Regions from separate parts of the Paenibacillus antri genome, predicted to be linked through region 1. Evidence: riboswitches for the same ligand, from Rfam matches in the RefSeq annotation. Region 1 holds a riboswitch; each other region holds the start of a gene.

The links. A riboswitch is a leader RNA that binds a small molecule or an ion and turns the genes downstream of it on or off. The one in region 1 is predicted to bind cyclic di-AMP.
Region 2: another riboswitch for cyclic di-AMP. It lies ahead of FE782_RS21935 (C40 family peptidase); the one in region 1 lies ahead of FE782_RS10165 (KamA family radical SAM protein).
Region 3: another riboswitch for cyclic di-AMP. It lies ahead of FE782_RS29655 (resuscitation-promoting factor); the one in region 1 lies ahead of FE782_RS10165 (KamA family radical SAM protein).
Region 4: another riboswitch for cyclic di-AMP. It lies ahead of FE782_RS22295 (CAP domain-containing protein); the one in region 1 lies ahead of FE782_RS10165 (KamA family radical SAM protein).

What each region holds. Positions count from the first base shown of each region.
Region 1 covers NZ_VCIW01000005.1:125,033-132,471, reverse strand. The annotation lists gene FE782_RS10200 (spore germination protein) at 1-595, opposite strand, end outside; gene FE782_RS10195 (GerAB/ArcD/ProY family transporter) at 592-1,695, opposite strand; gene FE782_RS10190 (spore coat protein) at 1,764-2,063, opposite strand; gene FE782_RS10185 (hypothetical protein) at 2,078-2,278, opposite strand; gene FE782_RS10180 (zinc-dependent alcohol dehydrogenase) at 2,315-3,451, opposite strand; gene FE782_RS10175 (spore coat protein) at 3,448-3,834, opposite strand; gene FE782_RS10170 (spore gernimation protein GerQ) at 3,851-4,102, opposite strand; gene FE782_RS10165 (KamA family radical SAM protein) at 4,231-5,406, opposite strand; cyclic di-AMP (ydaO/yuaA leader) riboswitch at 5,579-5,732, opposite strand; gene FE782_RS10160 (4a-hydroxytetrahydrobiopterin dehydratase) at 5,777-6,073, opposite strand; gene FE782_RS10155 (Dabb family protein) at 6,070-6,390, opposite strand; gene FE782_RS33090 (C40 family peptidase) at 6,505-7,439, shown strand, end outside.
Region 2 covers NZ_VCIW01000017.1:21,785-29,223, forward strand. The annotation lists gene FE782_RS21910 (murein hydrolase activator EnvC family protein) at 1-823, opposite strand, end outside; gene FE782_RS21915 (sulfite exporter TauE/SafE family protein) at 1,041-1,787, opposite strand; gene FE782_RS21920 (hypothetical protein) at 2,250-2,786, opposite strand; gene FE782_RS21925 (KamA family radical SAM protein) at 2,813-3,895, opposite strand; gene FE782_RS21930 (YdcF family protein) at 4,094-4,777, shown strand; cyclic di-AMP (ydaO/yuaA leader) riboswitch at 4,947-5,078, shown strand; gene FE782_RS21935 (C40 family peptidase) at 5,083-5,592, shown strand; gene FE782_RS21940 (sensor histidine kinase) at 5,683-6,804, opposite strand; gene FE782_RS21945 (hypothetical protein) at 7,091-7,318, shown strand; gene FE782_RS32985 (dihydroorotate dehydrogenase) at 7,376-7,439, opposite strand, start outside.
Region 3 covers NZ_VCIW01000032.1:8,815-16,253, reverse strand. The annotation lists partial or broken gene FE782_RS29680 (small, acid-soluble spore protein, alpha/beta type) at 8-181, opposite strand; gene veg (biofilm formation stimulator Veg) at 385-663, opposite strand; gene yabG (sporulation peptidase YabG) at 780-1,592, opposite strand; gene rsmA (16S rRNA (adenine(1518)-N(6)/adenine(1519)-N(6))-dimethyltransferase RsmA) at 1,677-2,594, opposite strand; gene rnmV (ribonuclease M5) at 2,591-3,205, opposite strand; gene FE782_RS29655 (resuscitation-promoting factor) at 3,326-4,477, opposite strand; cyclic di-AMP (ydaO/yuaA leader) riboswitch at 4,660-4,831, opposite strand; gene FE782_RS29650 (TatD family hydrolase) at 5,048-5,833, opposite strand; gene FE782_RS29645 (HD domain-containing protein) at 5,838-7,121, opposite strand; gene FE782_RS29640 (AbrB/MazE/SpoVT family DNA-binding domain-containing protein) at 7,386-7,439, shown strand, end outside.
Region 4 covers NZ_VCIW01000017.1:94,447-101,885, reverse strand. The annotation lists gene FE782_RS22305 (ABC transporter ATP-binding protein) at 1-606, shown strand, start outside; gene FE782_RS22300 (ABC transporter permease) at 607-1,374, shown strand; gene FE782_RS22295 (CAP domain-containing protein) at 1,457-2,080, opposite strand; cyclic di-AMP (ydaO/yuaA leader) riboswitch at 2,086-2,217, opposite strand; gene FE782_RS22290 (hypothetical protein) at 2,435-2,623, shown strand; gene FE782_RS22285 (phosphotransferase enzyme family protein) at 2,697-3,677, shown strand; gene FE782_RS22280 (ABC transporter ATP-binding protein) at 4,033-5,769, opposite strand; gene FE782_RS22275 (class I SAM-dependent methyltransferase) at 6,233-6,826, shown strand; gene FE782_RS22270 (NAD(P)H-dependent flavin oxidoreductase) at 6,912-7,439, shown strand, end outside.

The DNA.
Region 1 (7,439 bases):
CCGTATCGAACGTCTTGAGCCGCTCGCGAACGTTCCGCAACGCGTTCGGTTCCGCGATATCGTGTATGTATAACAAGAACACCGAGGTATTGCTTCTGCTCCCCAACGTGAATTTCTCGACGCGCATCGATGCGCTCTTCAACCGCTTCCGCACCAATGCGACGTTGATCACGGCGTCTTCCGTGAAGGCGTCCCGTGGTCCTTTGATCGAAATTTCCGTACTGGATTCTTCAGGCTTCCGCTGCGGCGTATTCGCGATCGATACGCTGTATTGCAATTCGGCGTTCGGGAACGACAAGAGCAGTTCTCCCGAGTACACTTTCAGAGCGACCGCCTCCCGCGTCGCGCCGCCGTCGAGCCGCTGCGCCTCCATCCGGCTTTCGATCAGCGAAGCGAGCGTCCGATCTTCGCCGATGTCGCGGAAGACGGAATCCAACCGCGGGAAGACGATCTCGTTCAGCAGCTTCCGGTCGACCATGCCTTCGCAGTAGGCCATGACGACCGTCTGGCTCTCCTGTCCTTCGCCCATGCAATTCGCGGAAATCCGGACGTCTCCCGAACCGGCGAACCATTCCCTTACCGTCTCTTCATTCATCGGTTGTCGACTCCCCCCGCCTCGTTCCGCTTGCCGAACCAGACCGATGCCAAGACGATCGCGAACAAGATAGCGGAGAATCCGATCGATATCGGGAAATATTCTTTAAGGAGGAACCGGAACAGTTCGATATCCCCGATCGGCAGCAACGTCGCCGTCGCCAACGCCGCAGCCGAGGTCAGCACGATCATCGCGCGCCGCTTTCTCCCATCCTCTCGAAAACAAACGTCCGCGATCAGAAAAATAAATAGCGACAAGCGAATGAACGCACCGGACAACCATTGGAAAATGGATAAAAAGTCAAGGTGCGTTATGAACTTCCCTAAGGAAACCATGCGCCATTGCTCGAAGGGGGGATACCGAAGCTCCGCCGACTCGAACGGACCGTAGATGGCGATCGCGCCCATAAGCGGGCCGGTCGCGAGAAAGACCAAGACGGCGCAGAGGACGATCATCCCCCGATACCCGACCGCCGTCGATACATGGCGTTGGAGGAAGAGCATCAAACTCAACTCCATCGTGCCTGCGAACGTGTAGAGGGCCGCTTTCCCGGCTGGTACGTAGCCATGCGTAAACAAAGGGAAAAGGAGCGAATAATCCTTGAATTGAAAGTTTACGGCGGCCACGAAATCCCCTAGTACGATGACGATCGGCAGCAGGAGGCCGGAACAAATCGCGATCGCCCGGATTCCCGCATTCGCGGCGAACGCGCAGATCGTCACGAAGACGAATGCGATCGCGGACAGCGGCGTCATCGGCAAATACGAGACGCGGGTCCACGTGGCGACGTCTTTGAGCGTTACGACCAACAGCAAGAACGCATACCCGGCCGCCGCGGCGCCGGCGATCGAAGCGACGAATGGCCCGAAGCGGCTCCGCAATCGTTCTAACGCCCCTGCATCCCCCGTCTTACGGGCGGCGTAAGTCAGGATTATGGCGAACAGAACCGAAGGAACGACGGCTGCGATCGAACCGACCCATGCGTCCCGCTTGGCGACGGATAATAGAACGGGCGCCAACAATACATGGTTGGTGACGCCGATCGAAAGCATCATGATGAAATACAATTGTAGCGCGGTGATTTTCGCTTGCGTATTCATGCCCAGCGGATTCCTCCCGAGCGAATGGATTTCAAAAAAACGTCCCGATTTCGGGACGTTTATCGCACTTACAGCGTAGGCGCCTTCAAAGCCAACTCGATATTGCTCAAATCGACCTCGAGCTGCTCGGTGACGTTCCAGGGATGGTAGATCCCCTTCTCCGTCGCATACGTCGCGACGCGTTCGTGAAGGTCGATCAACTCCTCCAGCTGCCGTGACAAGGTCGCCTTGATTTCCGGGGTGACCGTGTCGGTGATCGCCATCGCGTAATTGCGCACCCCGCTCTTTACCGTGTTCAAGAAATCCATCGCGACCACCTGATCGGTCAACGAACCGAGGCCGGTGAGCTTCTCCAATATAAAATTCATCGGTCGGACCCTCCCTACCGTTTCGCTTTCTTCAAAATGTCGCGGAGCTCCTCCAGATGGCGCGTCGACAGCTCGACGTCCGCTTGCATAAGTTGTTTCAACGCGTCGTCGGACACGAGCGCCTTCATCGTCTTCGACTTCGTCAAGCCGACCGTCCGGGACGCGGCCAGCTCGTGCACCTCCAGCGTTTCGTGTAATGCGTAACCTTGCTGCATCCTTTTTCGAACCTCCTGTATCCTCGGCGAATATGATTACGGCTTTAAAATAACCTTAATGCAGTCGTCCGTCTTCGTATCGAACGCCTCGTACCCGCGTTTCGCGTCTTGAAGCGGAAGTTTATGCGTAACGATGTCGCCCGGGTCCACCTTCCCCGAAGCGATCAGCTCGTACATATACGGCATGTAATGGATGACGGGCGCTTGACCGGAACGAATGTTGACGTTGCGCTGAAACAAATCGCCAAGCGGGAACCCGTTGTACCTTCCGCCGTACACGCCCGTAATCTGAATGGTGCCGCCCTTGCGCACCGCTTGCGATGCGATGACGAGCGGGCCAAGCGCGCCGCCTTGCAGCCTCATGCCCGTCGCGAGAAACTCGAGGTCGGTCATCTTGCCGTCCATGCCGACCGCGTCGATGACGACGTCCGCTCCGCCGCTCGTCAGCTCCTTTAAATATTCGCCGATATGCTCCTTCGATTCGAAATCGACGATCTCTACCCGATTCGTGCGTTTCGCATGCTCCAGCCGATAGCCGACATAGTCGACCGCGATGACGCGCTTCGCTCCCTTGAGCCAGCAAAACTTCTGCGCCAACAGCCCCACCGGTCCGCAGCCGAGTACGATAACCGTGTCGCCGTCCTTCACGCCGGCGTTGTCCACGGTCCAATAGGCGGTCGTCATCGCGTCCGCGATCAAAACCAGCTTCTCGTCTTCCGCTTCGCTGTCGTCGGGGATCTTGAAGTGGGTGAAGTTGGCGAACGGCACGCGCAAATATTCCGCCTGCCCTCCGGCATAACCGCCCGTCGTATGCGAGTATCCGAAGAAACCGCCCATCTCTCCGTATTCGTTCGAGTTATCGCATTGGCTCTCCAACTGATTTTTACAATAGAAGCATTCACCGCAGGAGACGTTGAACGGGATGACGACTCGGTCGCCCTTCTTCAGCTTCGTCACGCCGGGACCGACTTCCTCGACGACGCCCATCGGCTCGTGCCCGATAACGTAATCCTCCGGCAGGTTCGGAATCATCGCATGGAGCAGATGCAAGTCCGAGCCGCAGATCGCGCTGCTCGTCACTCGAATAATCATGTCGTCTGGCTTTACGATGTTCGGATCGGGGACTTCTTTCACCGCGATATTTTTGACGCCCTGATACGTAACGGCTTTCATGCTTGATCTCCTCTCAGACCTTCGTCCGGCAGGCGGTCGAACATCCCTTTTCTCGTCGCGTCGTCCCGGAACAGCTTCATGCCGCCGATCATCGACGTATTTTTCGCCGACAGCTGATCCAGCTTGTATTGCTCGCCGAGCTCGTACGGATGGAACCATCTTTTGCGAACCATCAATTCCGTAATTTCTTGATGCAGCGCGAGCGCTTCGCGAAGCTGATTCCGCAGCAGCGCGCGCGCTTCCGGGGAAGCGGCTTCCGTCAAAGCGGCGGCGCTATTGCGGACGCCGTCCTTCGCTCGGACGAGGAAATCCATGGCGAACGTCATATCCGCCAGCTCCGGCATGCCGAGGGCGTTGATCGGATCAAGATAATCTTGATTCATGGAGTGAAGTCACCTTTCACCTTCCGTCTAGGATCGGAGTCGGCCGGATATCCGGTACGGGAGTCCGGAACGGCGCCTTCTCGTATAGCGCCTGCAGGTCGGCGAGCGCCTTCAGGCTTTGTTCGACGTCCTTTTGCATCAAAGCTCGCAGCTCTTGGTCGAAGACAAGCCCTTGCATTAATTTCGACTTCGCCAAACAAAGCGTCTTGAGATTCAGCGTCTCATGGAGATCGAGCGACTCGTGCGCCGCCAACGTGGCATGATTCATCTAACGTTCACCTCGGTTGGGAATCTTCGGTATGATCGGTATTTTTACCTAACGGCGCGCGGCTATTCTCCTTCGGTGAAGAAAAAAGGCTCGCCTCCTCGAACTACCGAGGAGCGAGCCGTTTGCGATTATTTTGCGATTTTCGCCGCCCGACGAGGCACATCCGGCAGCTCGTTGACCGAGACGACCGCGTCCGTGCGCTTGGCCGGCCGCTTCCAATACCGTTCGTTGCCGGGCAGATCGTCGAACCAAGCCGCGTCGCTCGGGCAATCGAGCGTTAGAAACTTTCCGTAGGCGCCGTCGCGCGATTGATGGTATTTCAGGTACGCCTTCCCGCCTTCGATCGCGAGAATTTCGATCTTCCCGGACGTATGGCTCATCGAAAGACGAACCCGCTTGCCGAGCCCCGACGTGCGCGCCTTCGCCTCTTCGACGATCCGGTACACCCGCTCGAGCGGCAGGACGAAGTCCGAATTGCCGGCGACGGGGCGATTGACGAAGAAATAATACGGCGTCACGCCCGCCCAACTCAACTTGTCGAGCAGCTCCCCGAGCACCGCCGGATCGTCGTTGATCCCCCGCAGCACGGGCGTTTGGTTGACGACGATCGCGCCCGCTTGATGCAGCGCTTCGAACCCGAGCTTCGCCTCGGGCGTAATCTCGCGAGGGTGATTGATATGCGCCATGACGTAGATGCGGCGTTCGGGCGTGGAGTGGGCGCGTATCGTCTCGAGCAGCTCCGGATCCTCGTAGATGCGCATCGGATTGAAGACGGGCAGCTTCGAGCCGAGGCGAATGATCTTGACGTGCGGAATGGCGCGAAGCCGCTCCAAGATCGATTTCAGCTTCGGTGTCGCAAGAATGAGACTGTCGCCGCCGGTCAGCAGTACGTTGTTGATTTCGGGATGAGCCGCGATATACGCGAGTCCCGGCTCGACGTCGGACATCGCTTCCTTCACGTCCGCACGAAACAGCCGTTTGCGGAAGCAGTACCGGCAATACGCGCCGCACACCTCGGATACGATCAAGAGCGCCGTGGACCGGTACTTATGCTGGCAGCCGGGTACCACGTAATTCGTATCCTCGTCGGAAGCGTCCCAACGCCCGTATTCGAGCAGCTCTCCCTCGTTCGGAATGACGAGCTTTCGAATCGGGTCCTCGGGATCGTTCCAGTCGATCAGCTTTAAGTAATAGTCGTTCACGCGAAACACGAACTTCTCCGTGATCCGCTTCAATCGACTTCTTTCTTCTTCCGGGATCGCTTCGAGCTTGTCGATGTCGGTGATGTATTTCGGCTGAGCCATGCGCATTCCTCCTCGATTCGAAGTAGCGGCCGCCGGCGGATACGCAAAAAAAACTCCGCCGACGACATGATAAAGACATGTCTCGCCAGCGGAGGTACGAACGGGGTCGTATGGACGCACGAATGCCCGAACGGAATCGGGTCTCGGCATGTATAAGCTAAGTAGGCAATAGAAATCGACCCATCTCCTGCTGACGAGGTTAGCTGCCGGGCTCGGGATTAGATGGTTCCCTACGGTCCAAACTTCGGAACGATTCGCCCCACGTACATTGGTTCCCCCGCTTCCCGTCGAACGGATGTCGACTGGGAATTAAGCGTAATTTTACTGTATCGAACGAAGATGACGCTGTCAACCCATTTTCCGAAAACGATTACGCCCCCGGGGGCGCCCAAGCCGCTCGATCGAAAGCTTCGGCCGCCTCGAAGTCGAGCGCGGTCAGTCCGCCGGCATGCCAAGACGTCAACCGGAGCGTAATCAGCTTGTATTCGATCGCGATGAACGGATGATGATCGAGCCTTTCCGCTTCCGCGGCGACCCGGGCGACGAAGGCGATCCCGTCAAGATACGACGAGAAGCGGTATTTCTTGACGATCCACTTCTCATCCTCCCGACGCCACCCGGCCAGAGGCGCCAGCCGCGATTCGATCTCCTCCGGCGTCAGCTTCATGCGCGGCTCGTCTCTTTCCCGATCTCGTAGTCCACGACGACGACTTGATCGACGAGGCCGTCCAACGAGGCGACGAACGCTTGATGCGCCGGATGCGGTCCGTAAGCCATCAAGGCGGCATGATCCTCGAACGTGATGCGCAGCCCGATCGTAAACCCATGGATGTTCTCGGTTTCGTGCGTAACGTTCCGTCCCGCGCTCATCGAGACGATGCCGGGAATGCGTCCCTGGAACGACCGCAGCTGCGTCAGCAGGCTCTCCTCCTGCGCCGCGGGCAGCTCGGTCCGAAATTTGAATACGACGATATGCTCGTACATGTGCCGTCATCCTTTCCTCTTCTTCGTTCCTCCTAGTTTACCATATCCGTCGGCGCGTCAACGACGTTTGCTGCCGTTCGGACGACCGGAGGCATAACGAAATGCGCCGAATTTATGCGCATTCTGCTCGAATCCCAACATTTGGCCCCTCCCCGAGCCGGACAAGCGTGGGGTATTCTGGTTATGGAGGTGATCAGGATGCGAAAAACCATGATATTCCTCGCATCGGTAGTAGGATCCGCAATATTGGCAACATCCGCTTCGGCGGCAACGAGTTACGAGACGGAAGTTCAGTACGGCGTGAACATGAGGACCCAGCCTAGTTTGTCTGGCAAGGTGATTCGCATGCTGAATCGCGGCGAAGACATCCATGTTCTCGGGGAAGCGTCCGGCAATTGGTTAAAGATCCAAACGAAGAGCGGCACGACCGGATACATATCGGACAACGAAAAATATACGGACTATGACCGTTACAGCACGGAAGTGTCGTCCGGGGTCAACATGCGAACCCAACCGAGCACGTCGAGCAAAATCATCCGCATGCTGAATCGCGGCGAAGACATCCGCGTTCTTGCCGAATCGGGAGACTATTGGCTGAAGGTGCAGACGAAGGGCGGCACGGTCGGATACATATCCTCTAACGAAAAGTATACGGATTACGAAGGCGGCGCCGGCACGGGCAGTTCTACGTCGTCCGCGAGCCAGAGCGCGATCGTGAAGACCGCGAAGTCCTACAAAGGCGACTTCGATTACAAATGGGGTGCGGAGCCCTGGAATACGAACAACAAATACGCCGATTGTTCTTCTTACATGCAGCTGATCTTCCGCAAGCACGACATCGAGCTGCCGCGGACGAGCCGCCAGCAAGCGAAGGAAGGTACATACGTCAAGAAATCGAATTTGAAGCCGGGCGATCTCGTCTTCTTCGACACGAACGACAACGGCAGCATTAACCACGTCGGCCTGTACATCGGCGGCGGCGACTTCATCCATGCGTCTCCGATCTTCGACGGGGTCGGCATATCGGACATCAACTCGAACTATTGGTC
Region 2 (7,439 bases), on a different contig from region 1:
TTCTGGTCCCGAAGCCGGAAGAAAGCCTCGCCTTTTTCACAAGCGGGTAGGCAAACTTCACCGAACCGGAAGCCGTCTGTTTTCGGAGCAGCTCGCTTTCCGTCCGAGCGACTTCAAGGAGGAACGCCTCTTGTTCTTCCGTTAGTTCCTCCAACTCCTCAACCTCAGACGCTAAGCTCGCAATCAGCACCTCTTTGTTTTTTTCTTTCACTTGCAAGGTCTTTTTTATAAATGTCAGTTCGTTATAACTGGTTGATAATTCGGAAAGCAATCGTTCCATTCCATCTATCTTTTGTTCGACAATCCGCTTTTCCCTCTTTGCGATTTCGAATAATTCCTTTTCCCTTCGGATCATGAACAGCAAGCTGTCCGCACGCTGCAAAAAATCGGAAAAGCTTGCGGAATGCAGCAGGACATCAAGATAAGGTACATAACCCTCTTTATATATCATGACAACCCTGGATTGAACTTGTACATTGCGTTCGTCCGCGTGATGAATGGCCGTTTCCAATTGCTTTTCGGTCACAAGGAGCTTCGCTGTCGCAGCGTTGATTTTGCTCTGTATATTCATTAAATCGCTGGAGGCTTCCTCGATTTGCTCCATCAGTGTTCTCATATCCAGTACCGCTCTTTCTTTCTCCTTTTCAATCTCTTCGATTCGGTTCGTCGCAGCTTCGGCTTGTCTTTTCACAGCTTCTTTTCTATGTATTAACTTTTGAAGTACGATACTTTCGGACGATATAGCGCTTGCTCCACTTATAACGGGTAAGTTGTATTCGAATAAGATTCCAAGGAAAGCAAAGATAAGCAGTATCTTCTTCAAGCGAAAAAGCCTCCTTCACTGTCACAAGAACCCATAGTCAACTGGTGTGGCCAGTGTATTGGATAAATGTGTGGTTTCAGTGTAGGAGGTTCGAGGTTCACAGGATCGACAAACATCCTATTAAGTGACGCTGCCCTTCCGGCCCGAATAATAAAGTTTTAATACTATGCCGCTCTATGCGGATTATACCCTGTCGCGAAGACACCGCATCCACCTATTAAAAAGGCGTTATCCAATATGTCGCGGTATCAGCGATTCCCAATACAAACATCAGAAACCCTGCAAAACGTTGAACAAGCAGCCCCATTTTTTTTGTTCTATGAATCACGATTTGATCTAATCCGAACCCCACCATTAAGCCTACGAATAATAAAAATGGCATCGCGGTTCCGACTGCGAAGATGGTAGGAAAAACGAATCCATACGGCGCACTTATGCTTAAGGGCATCAAAGAACCGTAAAACAAGACAAACATCGTGGGACAGAAGCCTAAAGAAAACGCAGCTCCAAGCAAAAACGCACCGCCCTTGCCGCCTAACCGCCTCGACTTTCCTTGCAACCATTGAGATAGCCGTGTACCCAAGCTTACCTGCAGACTTATCAGTCCAAGCATAAACAACCCAATGATAATCAAAAGCGGACCCAGGAGTTTCCTGCTCCAGGAAAACAGCGGGATAAAATCAGTGGAGAGCTCCCGACCAAATAAAAAGAATATGATTCCAAGTACGCTGAATACTGCCACTTTGCCGAGCAAATACAGCAAGATTTCTACCCAACGTAGTCGGGCTTGTACCTGACGGTTCCCAAAAAACATGGCCGCTGCCGCATTTGCAGAAATTTGACACGGAGCTACTGAACCAACAAATCCCAGAAATAACGCCGAAAGCACGGCGATATCAGTTTGCGCGACGCTGAATAAAGGGCCGCTGATTATATTGCTTATCTTGCTAAAAAATTCATACATCACTATTCGCTTCATCTCCATGCGGATATGGTGTTCACATTCGGTTATCAAATCTGTCCCCATGTTCATTCGAAAATTGCTGAAGCAGAAAAGCGTACCAAAGCATATCATAGATCAACAATTTACTTTGAAGGAGTAAATGAAATTTGATGGAGTCCTTCATCACCCCAGAAATAGAACGTTTTATAGAACTACTAAACCTCATCGAAATTAAGAATGTAGATGTAATTCGAGACGATCTTTGGAGCATTCATTTTACCTTGGACAACCATGATTACGAAATGGAACATTTGCTTATAGATCTTAAGGGCAATGCCCGCCCAGGGAATATTTCTCATAAAAATTCCTGTACTGAGGCGGTATGTCCCTTTTGCGATGAGCCAAATTCCGTGTACTGTAAGTTCCTTAACAATAATAACTATTCAATTGTCTTATTGATTGCGCTTATGTCTAATCTTGATCTCATCCATCATGCATGGCTTCAGCATGCAGACTAAGTCGAGACAACAGCAGCGCTAGTAATGTAAAGAGTCGCGGTTTTACTTGTTCCAATAACTCTCTTTCATTTGGCCCCTGCGTAAAGTGCGGAGAAACAGTTGTCGGACATGGTACCCCCAACTTTAGGGCTTGTCCGATCGAAAGGCGCTTATCTGCGGCAATAGTATAACTATTCCAATCAGGAATCGATAAATGGCAGTGTTTTCGTATCTCATTCTGATGCTTCACAACGACTCTCATCGTATCGTCATCCATTGGGATCAAAACATTACATTCTTCCGAGATTATCGTATGCATGATCCAGGACAGAAACGCATGCTCCTCTTTGGTTGGATCGGGATAAACTTTGGAACTAGCCGCGAATTTTGATAACCCGCTTGTATGCAGTTTGATCTTCTCGCCAACTATCATTTTTGCGCCTTGAGATCCCAACGAGCGTACCACCGCCAACGTCTTGCTTAACATTCCATTTGTACAGAGCACGGTTAATGGCTGCAGCAACTTACCCTCTTCTCCGTTCAAGGTAATCATGAACCGTGACCAAGTAGATCATCATACCAGGCAGCCGTTTCAGGACAAGGAAGAGCTATCATTTTTCCGTATTCCCCGGATTTCGATTGATGGTATTTTAAATATATTTGCCCATCGGTTATGCCCAAAATTTCTATCTTTCCTGTTGAATGGCTCATTACAAGACGAACGCGCTTCCCTAAACCGGAAGTTTTGGATTTCGCAGACTCGACTATATCGTAAATTATCTTCAAGGGCAGAACGAAGTCTGCATTTCCAATGACAGGTCGGTTGACAAAAAAGTAATAAGGCGCAACACCTGCATAAGTTAATTTATCCAAAAGCTCCGCCAATACTTCAGGATCATCATTTATACCTTTTAAAATAGGCGTCTGATTCACCATTACGGCACCGGTTTGGTGAATCGCATAAAATCCCTTCATTGCTTGCTCTGTAATCTCTCTTGGATGATTAATGTGCATGACAACGTATATTTTCTTCCCTTGGTTCATGGTTTCATTAAACGCCGCTTGTAATTCTGAATCCTCTGTAAACCGCATCGGGTTAAAGACCGGCATTTTTGTCCCGATGCGAATAATTTGCACATGAGATAAACCGCTTAATTGTTGTAATATGAATCGTAAACGGGATGTAGAAAGGGTTAAAGGGTCGCCTCCGGTCAATAATACATTAGAGATCGATGGATGGTTTTGAATATATTGAATAGCCGGTTCAATGTCCGTAATCGTTTCATCTTGGCCTGTTTGAAACAACCGCTTGCGAAAGCAATATCTGCAATAGGCTCCGCATACGTTCGACACTAACAATAAAGCTGTTGTCTGATATTTATGTTGGCAACCAGGTACTACATAGTTATCCTCTTCGTCTGAAGCATCCCATCTCCCATATTCCTTTAGCTCATGGAGACTTGGAATGATAAGCCTCCGAATGGGATCATCTGGATCTACCCAATCAATCAAATTCAAATAATAATCATTTGCACGGAACACATAGGAATTTGTAACCTCCTTTAATTGTTCCTTTTCCTCTATGGACAAACCCTTAATTTGATCTATGCTACGGAAATATTTAACGTTCACGAAAAAGCACCCCCATAAGCATCCGAATAGTACATCATGCTTTGGTCAAACTATACACTGTAGTATAATGTTTTAAAAGCTCTAGCTCAATCAATCAGTTTATTACAAGATGACTCAAGGAAAGGTGCTCACAATATAATGTTCTTACTTCAGTTTCTTTTATCCTTCGTAGTTCCCCCGGGAGTTTTCTTACTGCCTTTGCTGATTTGGTGGATTCTTATGCTTCGGAAGCGTACTCGCGTTCACTTACTTATTCTGTTTTTCCTTGTGAGTTTCTATGCAAGCACAATCTCACTCGTTTCGGATACGATATTAGGTCGACTTGAACAACTCTATGAGCCGCCTCAAAACATCCAGGGCGAAGCAATTATCGTATTAGCAGGAGGAGCAACCCTCGATACATTAGGGGCCGGCGGTCCCGGTGATCCATCCGGCGAAACGGCCAATCGTCTACTTGCCGCCGCTGCTCTGTATAAAAAACTGGATATTCCAATCATTATTTCCGTCGGCAAAGTATATCCGGATACTGGTTTTGAGGCCATGGTAAGCAAAAATTGGTTGGTTGCAATGGGAATTCCGGAAAATAAGGTCTGGGTGGAAAATAAAAGCCGTAACACAGAAGATAATATTAAGTATGTGAAGAGTATCCTTGATGAAAACAAAATAACCGAACCAATATTAGTTACATCAGCATTGCACATGGCCCGTTCCGTTCAACATTTCGAGGAAGAAGGTATAGAGATCATCCCATACCCTACCGGTTATATGGTAAGCAAATCCTTGAAATTGTATCCCGAGAGATTTCTGCCTTCATACGAAGCCGTAAACAAACTGGGCCATGCATTGAAAGAATATCTTGGGTTGCTATTATTGCGTATCTAATCGATGAAACACTGCAATGAAGCCAAGTGATCTAAACTACGGTGTGTAGTATAATAGAAAAGTTATTATTTTGTCAAATAGAAACTATAAAAGTGGGGCCTATGATAGACTATTAATGTCGCTTTTGTGAATTGGGAGGAAACCGTAGAACGCTGTCGAATTATGTATCCTTGAGATTGTGCCGAACTTCATAACGAAGACGGGGGATCCGTATTGGGTGAATTGATCTCGATTGTCGAAGATCATAGGGAACCTTCAACCGAACCCTTAGCTAACCTCGTAGGCAACTGAAGGAGGATACATAAATGAAGAAGGTGAGTTTGTTGTTGTCGGGTGCATTGCTGGCCATGGCATTTCAGGCCAACGTTGCCCTAGCTGACGACACGAAGTTAGAGAGTGCAGTTAATGAAGTTGTTGGTACGCCTTACCTATGGGGAGGCACGACAACCGAAGGATTCGACTGCTCCGGATTTCTTTCGTATATTTTCAAACAATTTAGCACCCAACTCCCTAGAACCTCCAAATTGCAAGCCGAAGCTGGAGACAAAGTAGCGAAAGCAGATTTAAGACCCGGCGATCTTGTGTTTTTTAATACGGATGGAAAAGGGATTTCCCACGCAGGTGTCTACATTGGTGACGGTCGCTTCGCTCACTCTTCCAGCAGCTACGGCGTACGCATTAGCGGCTTGGACGAAGAGTACTATAAGACTCGATACGTAACAGCAAGGCGTATTGTTTATGGTCAAAATTATTTGTCGATGGAAGAAAAGCTATCCCATGAGTCCGAGACGACGGTATTGACAGAGTCCAATTAATCTTTCGAACGTAAATAGACCGCCGAGACGGCGGTCTATTTACATAGATTAATTTGCAGAATAGATTGTCCCTTCCCTTCTTGACACACCTCACATTGTAAATGGGAATTCCATTGTAAATTTAGTCTTTTCTCTGTTGCTATCGCAATAAATTCTCCCACCATTCTTTTCTATGATCTGTTTACAGATAGCTAGACCGAGACCCGTACCTTCTTTTTTATTCGTCACAAACGGTGAAAACATCTGATCTCTGATTTCTGCAGAAACTTCTGGGCCATTGTTTTCGATACACAAAAAGTAGTGGTTTTCTTTATTGTAACCCGTAATCTTGATTTCTCGTTCTTTATCGATCTCTAACAGCGCATCAATACTGTTATTAATAATATTAGATAATACCTGCTGGAGCCCCACTTTCTGTACGTTTAATTTACTGTCTGAAATCTCGATTGTAAACCTTATGTTTTCATTTACTAGTCTGGGGCTTATTAATGCATAAACGGATTCAACACCTTCAATGATTCTGATCATTTGCAAAGGTTCTTCGACGAGTTGTTTCTTAGTAAAGCTTAAGAATCCTGTAATTTGCATCTGAATTTTTTCAAGTTCTTCTTCAACAATGGATAAATAATCTTTGGACTTCCGGTGTAATTCCCTTGATTTGGCTGTTTTCGCCAGATTCACGAACCCTAAAGCAACAGTCAAAGGATTTCGAATTTCATGTGCCATGCTTGCGGCCATTTTTCCTATAATGCTCATTTTCTCTTCATGGAGTCTGCTGATCGTTTTATCTTTGTCCTCCAAGGTTGTATTAATATAATTGTAGTAATATTCAAACATAGCTATTTCAAACTTATCAATGCGTGCCATGATTTCTCTGAACTGATTCCAGCAGAAACCCAAATTACTATATCCTTGAGAAACCAGTATAAGAGATTCTCTCCATACATGATTACTATGAAGAATATGACTGATTGGTATATTCCCCTTTATGAAAAACAAACAAATTTCTGGTATTAATCGAAAGAAATAATGTTGCTTATACGGGATATGTATATCATATACGTAGCCGCAATAGATACTTGTCTGTTCGATAAGCTGCTTCAATGATTGCTCTGAGTTATAAAAATCAGGGAATTGTGGTAAAAAGTTATCCATCCAACATTGAATAATTGTTTCTTGATGTTCTTTTAGATATGTGATTAAGTCTGACAAGGAACGCCCCCCTAGGTCAACAAAACTCAACTATAACATTCGACAGGTATCGGGCATTTCCTTGTCGTCACTACATACCGTATAGTGGTATTATTATCCAATTATCTTTGTGAAGTAACCGTGAGAATTGCTCCTCTGCGAGCACTTCTCATAAATCGTAAATCACTTTCTTATTCGCGAATTGTATTTCATGGGCGATTGCCCGATTCCTTCCTCCACTTAGGTGAATAACATGAGACTGTGTAATGAGCAAACCAATCAAATCCTATTTAAGGAAGGCGATAAAATGCACGATCAAATGTTGAGAAATTATGTACTCGGTACCGTTGAACCAGTCGTTCGGTATGGTTTATATGAAATGAAATACACGTCAGTCGCTCATTCCATGTTCGAGATTTCCGCCATCACATTTTTGATGGGAAGAGGTTATGATTTTCCTAACGCAAGGCGTATTGTCGAGTCTTGGGAAGTTAATGAATCTTTCCCTCCTTATCAAATCACGCCCGGATTTTAATGAAGTGGAGGAGATCCCCGTTAGTCAATTGGGGATCTCCTTTCCGTCAGATGATCTTTAGAGCACAAAAGATCTGGAAATGATGACAAGAAGAATAAAGAGTACCAATATTGCACCGGTT
Region 3 (7,439 bases), on a different contig from region 1:
CCCGGGCCTGATCCGCCAACGTCTTCTCGGCGATCTGGAGCGCCCGCTTCACCATATTGCCCGCGTCCTTAGCCCGGATGCCGCCCCAGCCTTCCTTCTGAACGGTATCATAGAACCCTAAATCCTTCGCGAGTTCGTATTTCAGCTCCTCGGACATGATTCCCCTTCTTTTGCGCGCCATGTTTTCCACCTCCTTCGGCTAGACTGCCCCTATATCGTTCGGTTACCGATAGTATGGTTCGGGGAGGGGAGCCGCATGCGGAGGCGGGCAAGGGGACGTTTTCCGGAAATCCCGTATAAGCCCTTACAGACGAAAAAACGGCAAGGCCCCGGAGCGTTCCGGTCCTTGCCGTTCTAAAAGCAATCGCTGTTCTAGGCGGTCGTTTAGGCTTGAATGTGGGCGATTCGAACTTGTCCATCGTTGTCGCCGCGCACGGTCACTTCGACGGTCTCCGTCAAAATATCGGCGTAGCTGTATGAGACTCTCTTGAAAGCGTGTTGTTCTTGGTCCAGTTTGACAATGAACACGGAAGGGTAGGTTTCCTCCAAAACACCGGTGCGTTCGATCGTTTTGCGACGGCCGCCGTTCGCGCGAAGCGTAATTTGCTGACCGACGTGAGCTTCAAGGCTCTTCTTAATTTCCAACAGCGCATTCTTGGCCATTGTCAACCACCACCTCTTTCCTTAGGTATTATAACCGAAAAGGGGGGCTTGTGTCAAATGGCCGAATATTATATCAGTGGACTTTGCGCGTTGTCAACGGATCTCTTTAAAAAAATTTAATTTTCCGGGCCGATTCGGGGCAATCCCATCCGGTAGTTGCCGCGGGTTTCGATGCCGCCGAGCCCCTTCAGCCCACTGACGGTATGCGTGATGACATCGTAGATGTTCACGGTGTCCTTCACCGGCGTGAACGCCGACTTCGCCGCGATATAGACCGGATCGAGCGCATGGATCAAGATGCGGGACGGCGAGCTCGCGAAGTTCGCGCCCGCTTGGAGCAGCGCTTCGAAGTGCGACTGGCAGGCGCCGGCGATGATCGTCATCGCGTCGCGGTTCCGCTCGTAGGCGCGGGCGACGCGGACCGCCTGTACGAAATGCATGGAGTTTTTGTAATTGCGGATATTTTGCTTATCGCCGTCGAATCGATGCTTCAGAATGGCGTCGTGCCCCGTAATGACGACGATGTCCGGCTGCACCGCGGGCAGCAGCTGCCGCAGCGCCTCCGCCATGTCGGACTCCTGCAGATGGTATCCTTCGGCGGGAATGCGCAGCTCGTTATAGACGGCGATGCTTTTCCTCAGATACGTCCGGTCCCCGTCCAGATGTAGGATCGTGCCGGGCACGTCGAAATACGGCTCGGCCGACCGCTTCAAACCGGCGATCCGCAAACGGCTTTGCTTTAAGAGGGATACCCCCCTGACGTCTTCCTCCATCGGCTCGGTCGCCGGTTCCAAATCGTCGAGCGGCGCGTCCGCCAACAAGCGGTAAGATACGCCCTTCAACACGGCTTGTCGATCCTTAAGATCCTGGATGCGAAACAAGACGTCTTTCCCGTACGATTTGCGGACGACGCAGTCGCCAATTTTCATGTTCCATCCCTCCATACGTATATCGTATGGCGGGCATAGGCGAATGGTGAGCGCGAACCTGTCGCGCTTCCGTACGTTTACGTCTTACGCTCGCTTCGATCGTTCGCGCATCGCGTTCGCGATCGTCGCGAACTCGGATAGGCTGAGCGTCTCTCCCCGGCGCTCGGGCGCGATGCCGCACGCCTCGAGGAACGCGCGGCACTCCTCCTTGCCTCCCTCGCTCGCGAAGAACCGCTGCTGCAAGTTGTTGAGCAGCGTCTTCCGCCGCTGCACGAAGGACGCCTGCACGACGTCGAAAAACAACGCCTCGTCCGCTACGTCGACGGGCGGCTTCGCCCGCATCTTCAGCTTCACGACGGCCGAATCGACGTTCGGCTGCGGAATGAATACCGTATGCGGCACCTTGGCCACGACCTCGGGTACGGCGTAGTATTGAACCGCTACCGATAAGCTGCCGTAATCCTTCGAGCCCGGCGCCGCGGCGAACCGGTCGGCGACCTCCTTCTGGATCATGACGACGATCGATTCCACCGGCAGGCGCTCTTCCAGCAGCTTCATGACGATCGGCGTCGTGATGTAATACGGCAGGTTCGCCACGACCGATACGCCGTCGAGCCCGTCGAATTGCTCGCGAAACAGCGCCTGCAGATCCACCTTCAGCACGTCGCCGTGCACGACGGTGACGTTCGGGTAATCGGACAACGCGTCCTCCAGCATCGGCAATAGCCGCTGATCGATCTCGACCGCGACGACGCGCCCGCTCCGCTCGGCGAGCTTCTCCGTCAGCGCCCCGGCGCCGGGACCGATCTCGAGCGCGCCCTTCGTCGGTCCGAGCTCGGCGGCGTCGGCGATATTGCGCAAGATGTTCCCGTCGATGAGGAAATTTTGTCCCAAACTCTTCTTGAACGAGAAGCCGTATTTCTGCAGCAGCTCCTTCGTCTTGCGCGGCGAACCGATGCCTTCCGCCTTGTCCTGCCGCGCCGGTTCCGTCCATTGGGTCATTCGGCGTCTCCCCTTCCCGCTTCTCCGTCATACGTTCCCGCGTACGCTACCGTGCTTTCGTTCCATTCGTCGACCGGCCAGCCGCATGCGGCGAGCGCGGCCGCGATTTCCGTCCGGCGAATGCCGAACATGGCGCAGCGCTTCAAGAACGTCTTCGCGTTCGCGTAGCCGATGCGCAGCTTCCGCCCGACGAGCAGTCGCCGATGCGCGGACCCTTCCGTCCCGGCGAGCCCGACGACGAACAGGTCGGCCCAGGCGACGTCCGTCCCCGGCGCCTCCGCCTCCGTGCGCACCGCCTCCAGCGCGTGGCGGATCGACTCCGGCTTCGCGTTCTCGATGCCGATATCGTCGCCCAGCGTCGCCTCGTCTTGGGACAAGAACGCATGCTTGCAGCCGGGTACCCGTCCCGAGACGATCGAACGAATACGCTCGCCCGCGTAGTCGGGATCCGTCAGGATGATGACGCCCCGCTTCTTCTGCGCCAACGCGATGCGGGCGAGGACGTCCTTGTTTACGGCCGAGCCCCCGGTCTCGATCGTGTCGGCGTCGACCGCCCGCTTCACGGCCGTCGTATCATGCTTCCCCTCGACCACGATGACTTCCTTGATCATGCTCCGCGCTCCTTATACGATGTATTGGTATTGTACCCTTCTTCGGACAAAGAAAAAAGGGCCGCCAAAAGCGACCCCATAACTCCCGAATGAAAGAACATGATTGAAAAAATAAGGAACTTAGTTCGCGACCGGCTTCTTCGGTCCGATCACGTACACCGTATATCCTTTCTTGGTGCCGAACTTGTGCGCATGGGCTTCGCTGTCGAAGTACACGTCGATCTTCTTGCCTTTGATCGCGCTGCCCTTATCCTCCGCGCGCCGGAATCCGACGCCGTCGATATACACCCACCATCCCATCGGAATGACGTTGGTGTCCACCGCGATCGTACGGCCTTCCGACACCGTCGTGCCCGAGGCGGTAATACCGTAACCCTTGTCGCCCTTCTGCTTGCCCGTCGAAGCGAGGCCGGCCGAATACGCCGTTAGCGTTACGTTCTTTAGCACGCCCTTCACGCCGAAGGTCATCCCGTCGAGCGTCACTTCTTGGGTTTCCGCCGACAAGACGGCTACCGCGTTCGTCACGGGCTTCGGCTCCACCTTCGTGCCGATGGCGACGATCTTCGCGAGGCTCTCCTGCTCCACCGTTCGAGCCAATACTTGTTCCGAAACGAGGACGCCGTCCTCGAACACCTTCTCGATTTGCTTAACAAGCACGCCCTCTTGGCCTTGTTGTACGACCTTCTCTTTACCCTTGAGCAGCGACTTGTCCTCTTGTTTGACCGTCTCGAACGGCAACGTGTGTTCCGTTTCCTCGACGACGCGTTGAACCCGTACGATCTTCACGTCGGCGGAAGCCGTCAGCCGTTCGTCGAGCGCCGGTTCGATCCGGTCCAGCTCGCCGAGCGTAACGCCCGCTTCGTTCAAGACGTCCCGCACGTTCGCTCCCGTCGTATACACTTCGACGGACTTGCCGTCCGCCGTAACGCTGACCGGGAACGCCCGATCGATCTCTACCGCAGCGCCGTGCTTCAGCCTCGACGTCAACGGCAGCGACGATTCGTCGTGCTCTCCTAAGACTACCCCTTGTTCTTCTAACACGTCTGCTACGGTCTCCGTCGTCGTAACGACCTCGATCGTGTTTCCGTCCGCGACGATGGATACGCGTTTGAACTGCGTACCGTACATCAACGCGGAGAATAGACCTACCGCCGCAAGCGCGCTTACGGCGACCGACAATAAAACCTTCTTATGAGCACGGGCCCAGCGCCATGCGTAAGACATGTCGGACAGACTTTCCTCATGGGTTCCTTGTACAGGAATATCCCCCATTGCTACAGTCCTCCTTACATAGTCCCGCCTTGTACGTGAGTTGTTGTCTCAGGTGCAAAGGATCGACGCGACTATATTCGTAGTGTGAGGCAACCGTTCGAATCCATGAAAAAAAGCCGGGACGAAGAGGCTCGTTCGCGGCTTTTCGTGGAAGCGAAAAGTGTGCATGTTCAGCACGGACGGTTACCTCTCTCGTAACGCTTACGAGGTTAGCTGTCGGATTCGGACCGGAGAGTGGCCCTATCTCGGCGTTCGCCGTACGTACAATGACGGCGTATCCGAAAATTCACCCCTAGACGTACCTTACGGATACGTCCGATGCGGTTCCCCCGTTTCCCCAAGCGATGGGCGGCTTCTGCAGTCGCTCATCGGGAAACTCAGCGATACTGGAAATATGTTGTAATCTTTATTTCATTCGGTGTCTGATAAGTATCATAAAGGGAGCAAGCCATCGTTGTAAAGAGGGGTCAATCCCCCGTAATCGGCGAAAATCGACGGAAATTCGGAATTTCTGGCCGGTTATCCGAAATAACCGTTTCGCGTTTCACCAATTTGCGCCAATTTCGCGCTTTATCTCCCCCTTTCTCCAATCGGGCGAAATAACGATGCCGCATTCGCGCTCGTGATCGCCGCGAAATCCTCCAATGAAAGCCCTTTGATCTCCGCCGCCGCCTCCGCGACGAGCCGGGCGAACCCCGTCTCATTTCGCTTCCCTCGATACGGATGAGGGGTCAAATACGGCGCGTCGGTCTCGACCAAAAGACGATCCATCGGCACCTTCGCCAGCACCTCTTTCGGCTGTTTCGCGTTCTTGAACGTAATCGGTCCGCCGAACGAGAGGTAGAAGTTCATGTCCAAACACATCTGCGCCGTTTCCCAGCTGCCTGAAAAACAGTGCATGACGCCCCCTACATCGTATGCCTTTTCCTCCCGCAATATGGCAACGACATCGGCATGCGCGTCCCGATTATGGATGACGATGGGCAGTCCAAGCTTCCGTGCCAACCGGATTTGCTCGCGGAAGACGCGGTGCTGAACGTCCTTCGGCGACGTATCCCAATAATAATCGAGCCCCATCTCGCCCAGCGCGACGACCTTCGGATGCGTACGCGCCAGATGCTCGACGTAGTCCAAATCTTCGGCCGTCATATCGATCGCGTCTTGGGGATGCCACCCCACGACCGCTTCGACGCAATCGAACGTTTCCGCGAGCGCAAGCGTCGTCGGGATCGAATCCCGGTTGCAGCCGATATTGATAATGCGGGTCACTCCCGCTTCGTTCGCGCGACGAACGATCGCCTCTCTCTCGCCTTCGAAAGAGGCGTGGTCTAAATGCGTATGCGTGTCCGTAATCATGGGTTCATTCTCCTCTCAGCCATTCCTCGGTTTCCGCCGTGACGTATGGATTGCCCGGCTCCAACATCCGTTCGGGCACGTAAATTCGGTGCTTCCCCGACGTCGTGCCGCTGATCGAGCGAACGATGTCGGACGCTTCGCTGATTTCGAGCAGCTCGCCGTCACGTTTCAACAAATAAATCGGTTTGCGATGCGCGTTTCGACCCGAGCGATAAACATCGTACGACAAATCTTTCGGAAAATCGACCTGCATATAATACTCCGGATCGTACCCTTCCCTGCGTATCGATTCCCGCAGCCGATCGAGCAGCGCGTCGTCGAGCTTCGACGGCGTGGCGTACTTGAACAATTTTCTATGTAGAAATCTTCGGCATAAATCCGACAAAATCGGATCCTTGTCGTTCGTCCACAACTCGAAGGCGGCTTGCGCCAGCGCTTCGTCCAACTGCAAATAATGCTCCGTGTCGAGCGTCCCGTCGAACAACCTGCGGAGCGACTCGGGCATGAAGAGGAACGCGTGACCGCTTTCGTATAATGATTTCGCTCGTGCGAAAATATTCCGCAGCACGATCTCCGAGCTCCGCGTCACCGGATGGAAGTACACCTGCCAATACATCTGGTAACGGGACGTCAAATAGTCCTCGACCGCATGCATGCCGCTCTCTTTCACGACGATTTGACCGCGATACGGTCGAATGACCCGCAGGATCCGTTCGAGGTCGAACATGCCGTAATTGACGCCCGTGCAGTACGCGTCCCGCAGCAAGTAATCCATCCGGTCGGCGTCCAGCTGGCTGGACACGAGCGACACGACGATCTCCCGCGGATACGTCTTGCAGATGACGGCCGCGACGCGGTCCGGGAACGTCGGATCGACGCCGCGCAGCACTCGGTTCACCTCGGTGTCGCCCTGAATGATGCGGCACGACCACGACTCGTGATGCTCGCCGAACACCGTCTCGATCGAGTGCGAGAACGGGCCGTGGCCGATGTCGTGCAGCAGCGCCGCGCACAAGCACAACAAGCGCTCCTCGCCGGGCCAATCCTCGAACCGGTTGCGCTCGAATTGACTGATGATCTTGCGGGCGATCTCGTATACGCCGAGCGAATGGGAGAAGCGGCTGTGCTCCGCGCCATGGAACGTCAAGTACGAAGTGCCTAGTTGTCGAATGCGGCGCAGCCGTTGAAATTCGCGCGTGTTGATTAAATCCCAAATCACGGGTTCCTGTACATAAATATACTTATGAACCGGATCCTTAAACACCTTTTCTTCGGGCCATATCGACATGGTTCGATCCCACCATTCTTCGCTATTTATCGACACGATTCGACATTTATTTCATTTCGTTGTCGAACGCCGCTGTCGGATCCTTATCCAATTTGTAGCCTCTTGAATATTGGAAAAGCCTTTAAAAATAAGGAATTTATAAACGCGTCAATCTACGTTGACTATTATGGGAATGCTTGGTATCATAGAAACTAGTAAAAATTATGTCGAATTATGGCGAGCATAAATTTATTGTTATTTTACATTTTGGGAGGAGTTATCCATATGATGAAGTCTACAGGTATCGTTCGCAAGGTCGACGAACTCGGCCGCGTCGTG
Region 4 (7,439 bases), on a different contig from region 1:
ACGCTGCTCAAACCGGACAGCGGAACCGCCGTCGTCAACGGATTCGATGTTGTATCAAAGCCGGACCATGTGCGGCAGTCGATCAGTTTGACCGGTCAATTCGCCGCGGTCGACGAGATTTTAACCGGGCGGGAGAATCTGATTTTGATCGCCAAGCTGCGGCATCTTGCAAATCCGCGTCAGGTTGCGGACGATATGCTTGCACGCTTCGGCTTGACGGATGCCGCGGACCGTAAGGCATCTACTTATTCGGGCGGTATGCGGCGCAGGCTCGACATCGCCTTGAGCCTTGTGGGAAAACCGCAGATCATCTTCCTCGACGAGCCGACGACCGGGCTTGACCCCGAGGCGCGCATCGAGGTTTGGAAGATCGTCAAGGAGCTTGCCGACGGCGGAACGACGATCTTTCTAACCACGCAGTATTTGGAGGAGGCCGAACAGCTCGCCGATCGAATCGCCATTTTGCACGAGGGCAGAATTATCGCAAGCGGCACGCTTTCGGAGCTGAAAAAGCTGTTCCCTTCCGCAAAGGTGGAGTATGTGGAAAAGCAGCCGTCGTTAGAGGAAATCTTCCTCGCCATCGTCGGCAAGAAGGAGGCCATGTAAATGGAAGCGACAAAGAAACATTTTTTCAGTGATATGGGCGTAATGCTCGGACGTTCCATGCGCCATATTTTCCGCAGCATGGACACCATCGTCACGGTCTGCATCACACCGATTGCGATGATGCTGCTGTTCGTCTATGTGTTCGGCGGTGCGATCCAGACCGGTACGGATAACTATGTGAACTACCTTCTGCCCGGGATCCTGCTGATTGCGATTGCAAGCGGTATTGCCTATACGTCGTACCGCCTGTTTCTGGATAAGCAACGGGGCATCATCGAGCGGTTCCACACGATGCCGATTGCGCGTTCCGCCGTGCTGTGGGGACATGTGCTGACATCGGTGGTATCCAACGTCATTTCTCTGGTCGTCATCATTCTCGTAGCGCTCTTGATGGGCTTCCGCTCGTCGGCGGGTGTGCTGCCATGGCTTGCCGTAGCAGGTATCCTTGTGCTGTTTACGCTGGCATTGACTTGGGTCGCGGCGATTGCCGGGTTGACCGCTAAATCGGTGGAAGGCGCAAGCGCATTTTCCTATCCGCTGATCTTCCTTCCGTTTATCAGCTCGGCGTTCGTGCCGACCGATACGATGCCGAAAGTCGTACGCGTCTTTGCCGAAAACCAGCCGGTGACCTCGATCGTGGACGCGATTCGTGCGCTGCTGTCGGGTCAACCGGTGGGCAATGATATATGGGTCGCCCTTGCATGGTGCGTCGGAATCACGCTCGTAGCTTATCTCTTTGCCATGAGGGCGTATAAAAAGCGGGGGTAGGAATACGGAGACGATAGCGCAATAATACTGGGAGCAGATCGCCGCGGCAGCTGCTCCTGTTGTTTGGTTGAAGTAATGTTTCTTAATTCGCGATAAACTCTTGCACCCATACTCCGTTGTAGTAGCCTACGCCGATGTGGGTAAAGTTTGGGGATAGGATGTTCCGCCGATGCCCCGTGCTGTTCATCCAAGCATTCATGACTTCCTGCGGGGTTCTCTGTCCCTTGGCAATGTTCTCGCCGGCGTACGTATAGCGGATGCCATACGCATTCATCATCTGGAACGGAGACCCGTAAGTCGGGGACGTGTGGCTGAAATAGTTACTGTTGTACATTTCCTTCGCTTTATCTAATGCCATTACGGATAAGCTATTATTGCTCAATAGCGGCTTCAGGCCAGCTTTCTCGCGTTCTTGGTTCACCAACGTAACGATTTGCTGCGAGAAGGTCGATGCAGTCGATTGGGTCCCTGTGCTTTGTTGAGCGGCAGGAATATTAATCACCATACCTGTCCGAATGTTATTCGGATTGGCCACCTGAGGATTCGCGGAAATTAGGGTGTTGAGGGTGACTCCATAACGAGCGGCGATTTTCCACATCGTATCGCTGCCCTTTACCGTATACGAGGCGGCAGAAGCCGAACCGGCGGAAGCGAAAGTACTTAGGGCAAGAACTCCGGCTAAAACGATCTTCTTTGAACCTCTCACTGAAATCTTCTCCTTTAAACAGCCTGCGAGGTTAGCTGACGGGTTCGGGTCAAAGAGCAATCACCCTGCCACGATGTGGCTTCACCCCATAGAATGGATCCCCCGCGCTTCTTAAGAAGCTTCGGCTTTCATGAAATTTCTCAGAAAAAGATGCAAAGAGACATGACTTTTAGATGCCTTTCTGAGATGCGAATTATTTTAGCATAGGAGAATAGGAGGGGCATTGCACAAAAATATCCAAAGTTCTTAGGCGAGGAGTGATCCGATCGTGGATGGGCGCATAAGAGGCTTGTAATATCTAAACGCTACTTTTTCCAGATTTGTCAGTATATAAAGGATATTAGGGGGGAGAAGATGCACGATAAACCTAAATTTACACTAACAGGTGCAATTATCTTTCTAGGCATTGCCATTTTATTAGGCTCGTGCCAGATTTCTAATGCAATAAAATCAACAAATTATGGTCCCAATTACGAAGATGAATTCAATATGTTCAACAACATTTTGGAGGATCTTGTAAAAACACTTGAGAAAAACCAATAACCGGAATTCAGACGAATTTAGAAAGGAGGGCTGAGAAGAACATATGTTTCTTGAATCCCACGAATCGGGGTGCATGACGGACGATAAGATCGCAGGGCTTCTGCTCCAGTATGGCATCGCCCGTCCAGAAACAACGATGCTCAGGCATAACGAAAACCGGACTTATAAAGTGATCGATAGGTCGAACGGCGATGCGTATCTTCTTCGCGTGCACGATCCGATAACCGTTAATTTGGCCGGCATACAGCATACAAAACAAGGAGTTGAGTCCGAGTTACGGCTTTTGGAGGCGATTGCTCGCAGGACGAACCTGGCTGTACAAACACCCGTAGAGAGTCTATCCGGACAACTCGTAACCGAGATCGAATTCGACGGGCGGAGTCTATGCTGCTCGTTGCTCCGCTGGATCGAAGGCCGCAATATGACGAAGGAGGACTTATCGACTCCTGATGCAGCATACAACTTGGGCGCTCAGGTAGCGAGCCTACATGAGTTCTTTAGTAACTATAACGAAGTCGTCCTTCAGGATCGGCCAGATTACGGTATTCGTAGAACCCAAAAGATGCTCAAGCAAATTCGGCGCGGCGTCGAACTTGAATTGTTCTCGGATGAGACTTACGGTGTGGTGGAGCAAACGCTCGAACTCATCGTTGATCGGTTGAAGGCCGGACGTCCTGAAATGTTGAAGCAGGGGATAATCCACGCGGATTTAAACATGGGTAACTTGCTGGTTACGCCGCTAGGGAGGTCCGTATTTATCGATTACAGCTTATTCGGCTTCGGTTATCGTCTGTTTGATGTAGCGATGACGGCTTTAAATGCCCCGAGAGAAACTAGAGAGCAAGTCGTCAATGGGTACTACGGCCAAGAGCCGCCGCAAGAGGGAATATACTCGGTAATCGAAGGTTTCATGCTTTCCGCAGTGTTAGGATATTACGCTTTCGTGATGGAAAACGAAGCTGTCCATCCATGGATTCGGGAAAGGATGCCGCAGTTTTGCGCTCAACGGTGCGTGCCCTTCCTCAACGACGAAAGGATCTTTCACAGTTTTTGAGCTACAAGCAATTTCGGACGATGTTGCCGAAAGGGTAGGTTTGCCTCCGCTTGACGTCCGAGCCCGGCAACTTCGGCTTCTTGTGGATGCGTACGGTTTAGATCCGAAACAGAGGCATGAACTGTACGATCTGATCTTAGAGGTAGTTGTACGCGAGACAGCCGAGGAAGCAATTGAGCAACGAATTACTCCAGACTGTCACGGGCCGCTTTGGGGGCTTGCATGGAGAGCGCGGGCAGCGGCATGGATCGTGCGGAATCGCATCGTTTTGCAATATTCGCTTGTTTAGGCAGGGTTGGACCAAAAATGACCATCCGATTTTCGGATGGTCATTTTACCTGTTTTGTAGATATGTTTATCCAACCGGTTGGAACTGCATGTAATGGAGCTTGGCATACATCCCGTTATTTTTTAGCAACGTTTCGTGCGTTCCTTCCTCCGCAATCCCTTGCTCCGAAAGCACGATGATTCTTTCCGCATTTCGGACGGTGGACAGCCGGTGCGCAATGACGAAGGTCGTGCGGTTCCTCGCCAGCTTGTCGAGGCTTTCCTGCACCACCCGCTCGCTTTCGTTGTCCAGGGCGGAAGTAGCTTCGTCGAATATGAGGATGGAAGGGTTTTTCAAGAACACGCGCGCGATGCTGATGCGCTGTTTCTGACCGCCTGAAAGCTTAACGCCGCGTTGTCCGATGTGGGAATGGTAGCCGTCCGGCAAACCCATGATAAAATCGTGGGCGTCGGCGTTCTTGGCGGCTTGGATCACTTCCTCGTCGGTAGCCTCTGGCCTCCCGTATAAAATGTTCTCTTTCACGGTACCCGAAAACAAATAAACATCTTGCTGCACGACCCCGATATGGTCTCGCAGAGACGTAAGCCGGATCGACTTTATATCGGTGCCGTCGATTCGAATCGTTCCTTCTGTCGTTTCGTAAAATCGCGGAATTAGGCTGCATAGAGTCGTTTTTCCGACTCCGGAAGAACCTACGAGCGCAATATATTCCCCGGGATGCGCAGTGATGTTAATATTCCTGAATACATGGTTCGAGTCGCCGGCATATTGGAAACCCACGTTGATGAACTCCACCTTGCCCTTCACATCCGTTAACGCGACGGCGTCTTCGGCGCTTGCAATGTCCGGCTTAACATCCATGATCTCGACGAACCGTTCGAAGCCCGCGACTCCGTTTTGCAAATTTTGAGTGAAATTCACTAATCTTTTGATCGGATCAATCAGGGTATTCAAGTATAAGAGGAAGGTAATCAGCTGAGTTAGCTGCAGGAGATGATAACTGATCAGAACGGCGCCTGCGATCACAACCGCAATATTGATAAAAGAAATAAACGAAAGCAATCCATTGTAAAACACCGCCTCAGCGAAATACCCTCTTTTCCTGCTTTCCAAGAAACGACGGTTGCTGCTTCTGAACTTCTCCATTTCAATAGCTTCGTTGGCAAACGACTGCACGACTCTGATCCCGGATAGGCTGTCTTCGACCTGCGAGTTCACGTCCGCTATGCGTTCCCTGTTCTCTTTCAGCGCGTTTTTCACCTTGATGCTGTTGCGATACGCGAAAATAAGCATCAGAGGAAAAATTAAAAAAATGACGCACGTGAGGCTCCAATTCATTTGAACCAAAATAAAGAACGCTCCTACGATCCTCACAAAAGAGATAACCAAGTCTTCCGGTCCGTGGTGCGCCAGCTCCGATATATCGAACAAGTCCGATGTGATTCGCGACATATGCTGCCCTGTCCTAGTATTGTCGTGATACTGGAAAGACAGCTCCTGATAGTGCCGAAACAAATCGTCCCGCATGTCGGATTCCATCTTTGCGCCCATCGCGTGCCCGAAATAGTCCGTATAGAAGTTGCTGACATACTCCACGACGATTAAAACCAAGAAGGCGCCGGCTATTTTTAAAACGAATTCCGTATCGATTCCTTCAACGCTGATTGCTTTCGTCGTCATTCGATCGACCAGCAGGGGATAGACAAGTACGGTCGCCGAAGCGAGCGCCGCAAAGAACAAATCTGCGATTAACGGCTTCTTATAAGGCTTGTAATAAGCCAAAAACTTTTTCAGTGTCTCCAAGGAAATACCTCCGATTTATGCGTCCCCTAGGGATCGTCGTTTCATCATAACCGACGACAACGTGCTTATTTAAAGCGATCGCAAATGTTCTCATCATTCTCACTCCATTCGGTTTCGTTATGTTGATGGTAGCACCCCGGCACCGCACAGACAATTCAACTTTTCACTATAATTATTTTTGCCTATGATGATCAAAAAACGGGGCAGCGAAGGACTTGATTTCTCCGTCATTCGCTGCCCCGTTTTCGTTTACAGCTTTGCCACCGTTACGGCGATGCCCTCCAGTTGCGCCGGGCTCAAAGTGCGATCCCCGCCGGGCCGTAACTCCATTGGGCAATGTGACCGTCTTCGCCAGCGCACGATGGCTCATACAGGATGTTCGACATCCGAAATAAACCGAAGCCGCGCGAGAATAAATTCCAATCGTTACCGCACAATAATTTCCAAGCTGATATCTCGGAGGGTGAACTCCATCGACTTTCAATTTTCCCCAGGACTGTATCACCGGTTTGTCCGTCCCAAGTGGCTTACCAAGAAATATATCCACGACCCGATCTCGATGCATTTCCCGCTGGACCGGCGCTCCGTGTTGGATTTCGGCTGCGGCACGGGGGCCAACTGCACGATGGTTTCCCCGGAATTTTACGTAGGGGTCGATGCGGATGACCGAAGAACCCGTTTCGCAAGCCGGCTGCATCCTGGATATACGTTCCATCCGCTTGCATCCGAGACATTGCCTCTGGACGATCAATCGATCGATTACGTATGGATTATCGCCGTCTTGCACCATATCCCCTGCGATTCGATTCCCGCTTACGTCAAGGAATTCCGTCGAATTCTGAAGCCTGGCGGCCGGGTGATCGTCATGGAGCCTTTCCTATCGGATCGGACGCCGCTGAGTAACCGATTCATGAGATGGTGGGACAGAGGGCGGCATATCCGGGGAGAAGACGGGTACGTGAAATTTTTTGCCGATCACCAGTTTTCCTGCGACATCCATCAAAAATTTCGCAAATGCTTCTTGTACAACGAGTTGTTTTTCTCGGCAAAACCGTAAGGCGGCAAACTTATAAGTTACTGATAGGGGGGCGGGCGGTATAATGGATACTGTGTTTACATGGTGAATACAGGAGAGGACTTTCATGTTTCAGACGGAAATCACGCGTATGCTCGACATAAGACACCCGATTCTTCAAGCGCCTATGGCGGGAGGGCCGACTACCCCCGATTTGGCGGCGGCGGTTTCGAACGCCGGAGGATTAGGCAGCATCGGGGCAGGATACCTCGCGCCGGACCGGATCCGGGATACCATTCGGGAGATCAGGCAACGAACGGATCGGCCGTTCGGCATCAATCTGTTCGTCCCGGAACAACCTTGCACATCGGAAGCAACCATCGCGGAGATGAACGATTTTCTGAATTCCTTCCGCGTGGAACTCGGCATCGCTTCGAACCCGTCGACTCCTAAGTCCGCGGAGTCGTTCGAGGATCAAATCCGAATCCTGCTTGAAGAGAGCGTCCCTGTAGTCAGTTTCACCTTCGGCATGCCGTCTGAAGACGTAATTCAAGCGTTGAAAGCGCGCGGAACGACGGTCCTCGGAACGGCAACGACCGTGGAAGAAGCCCAAGCGCTGGAAGCGGCCGGCGTACACGCCATCGTAGCGCAGGGA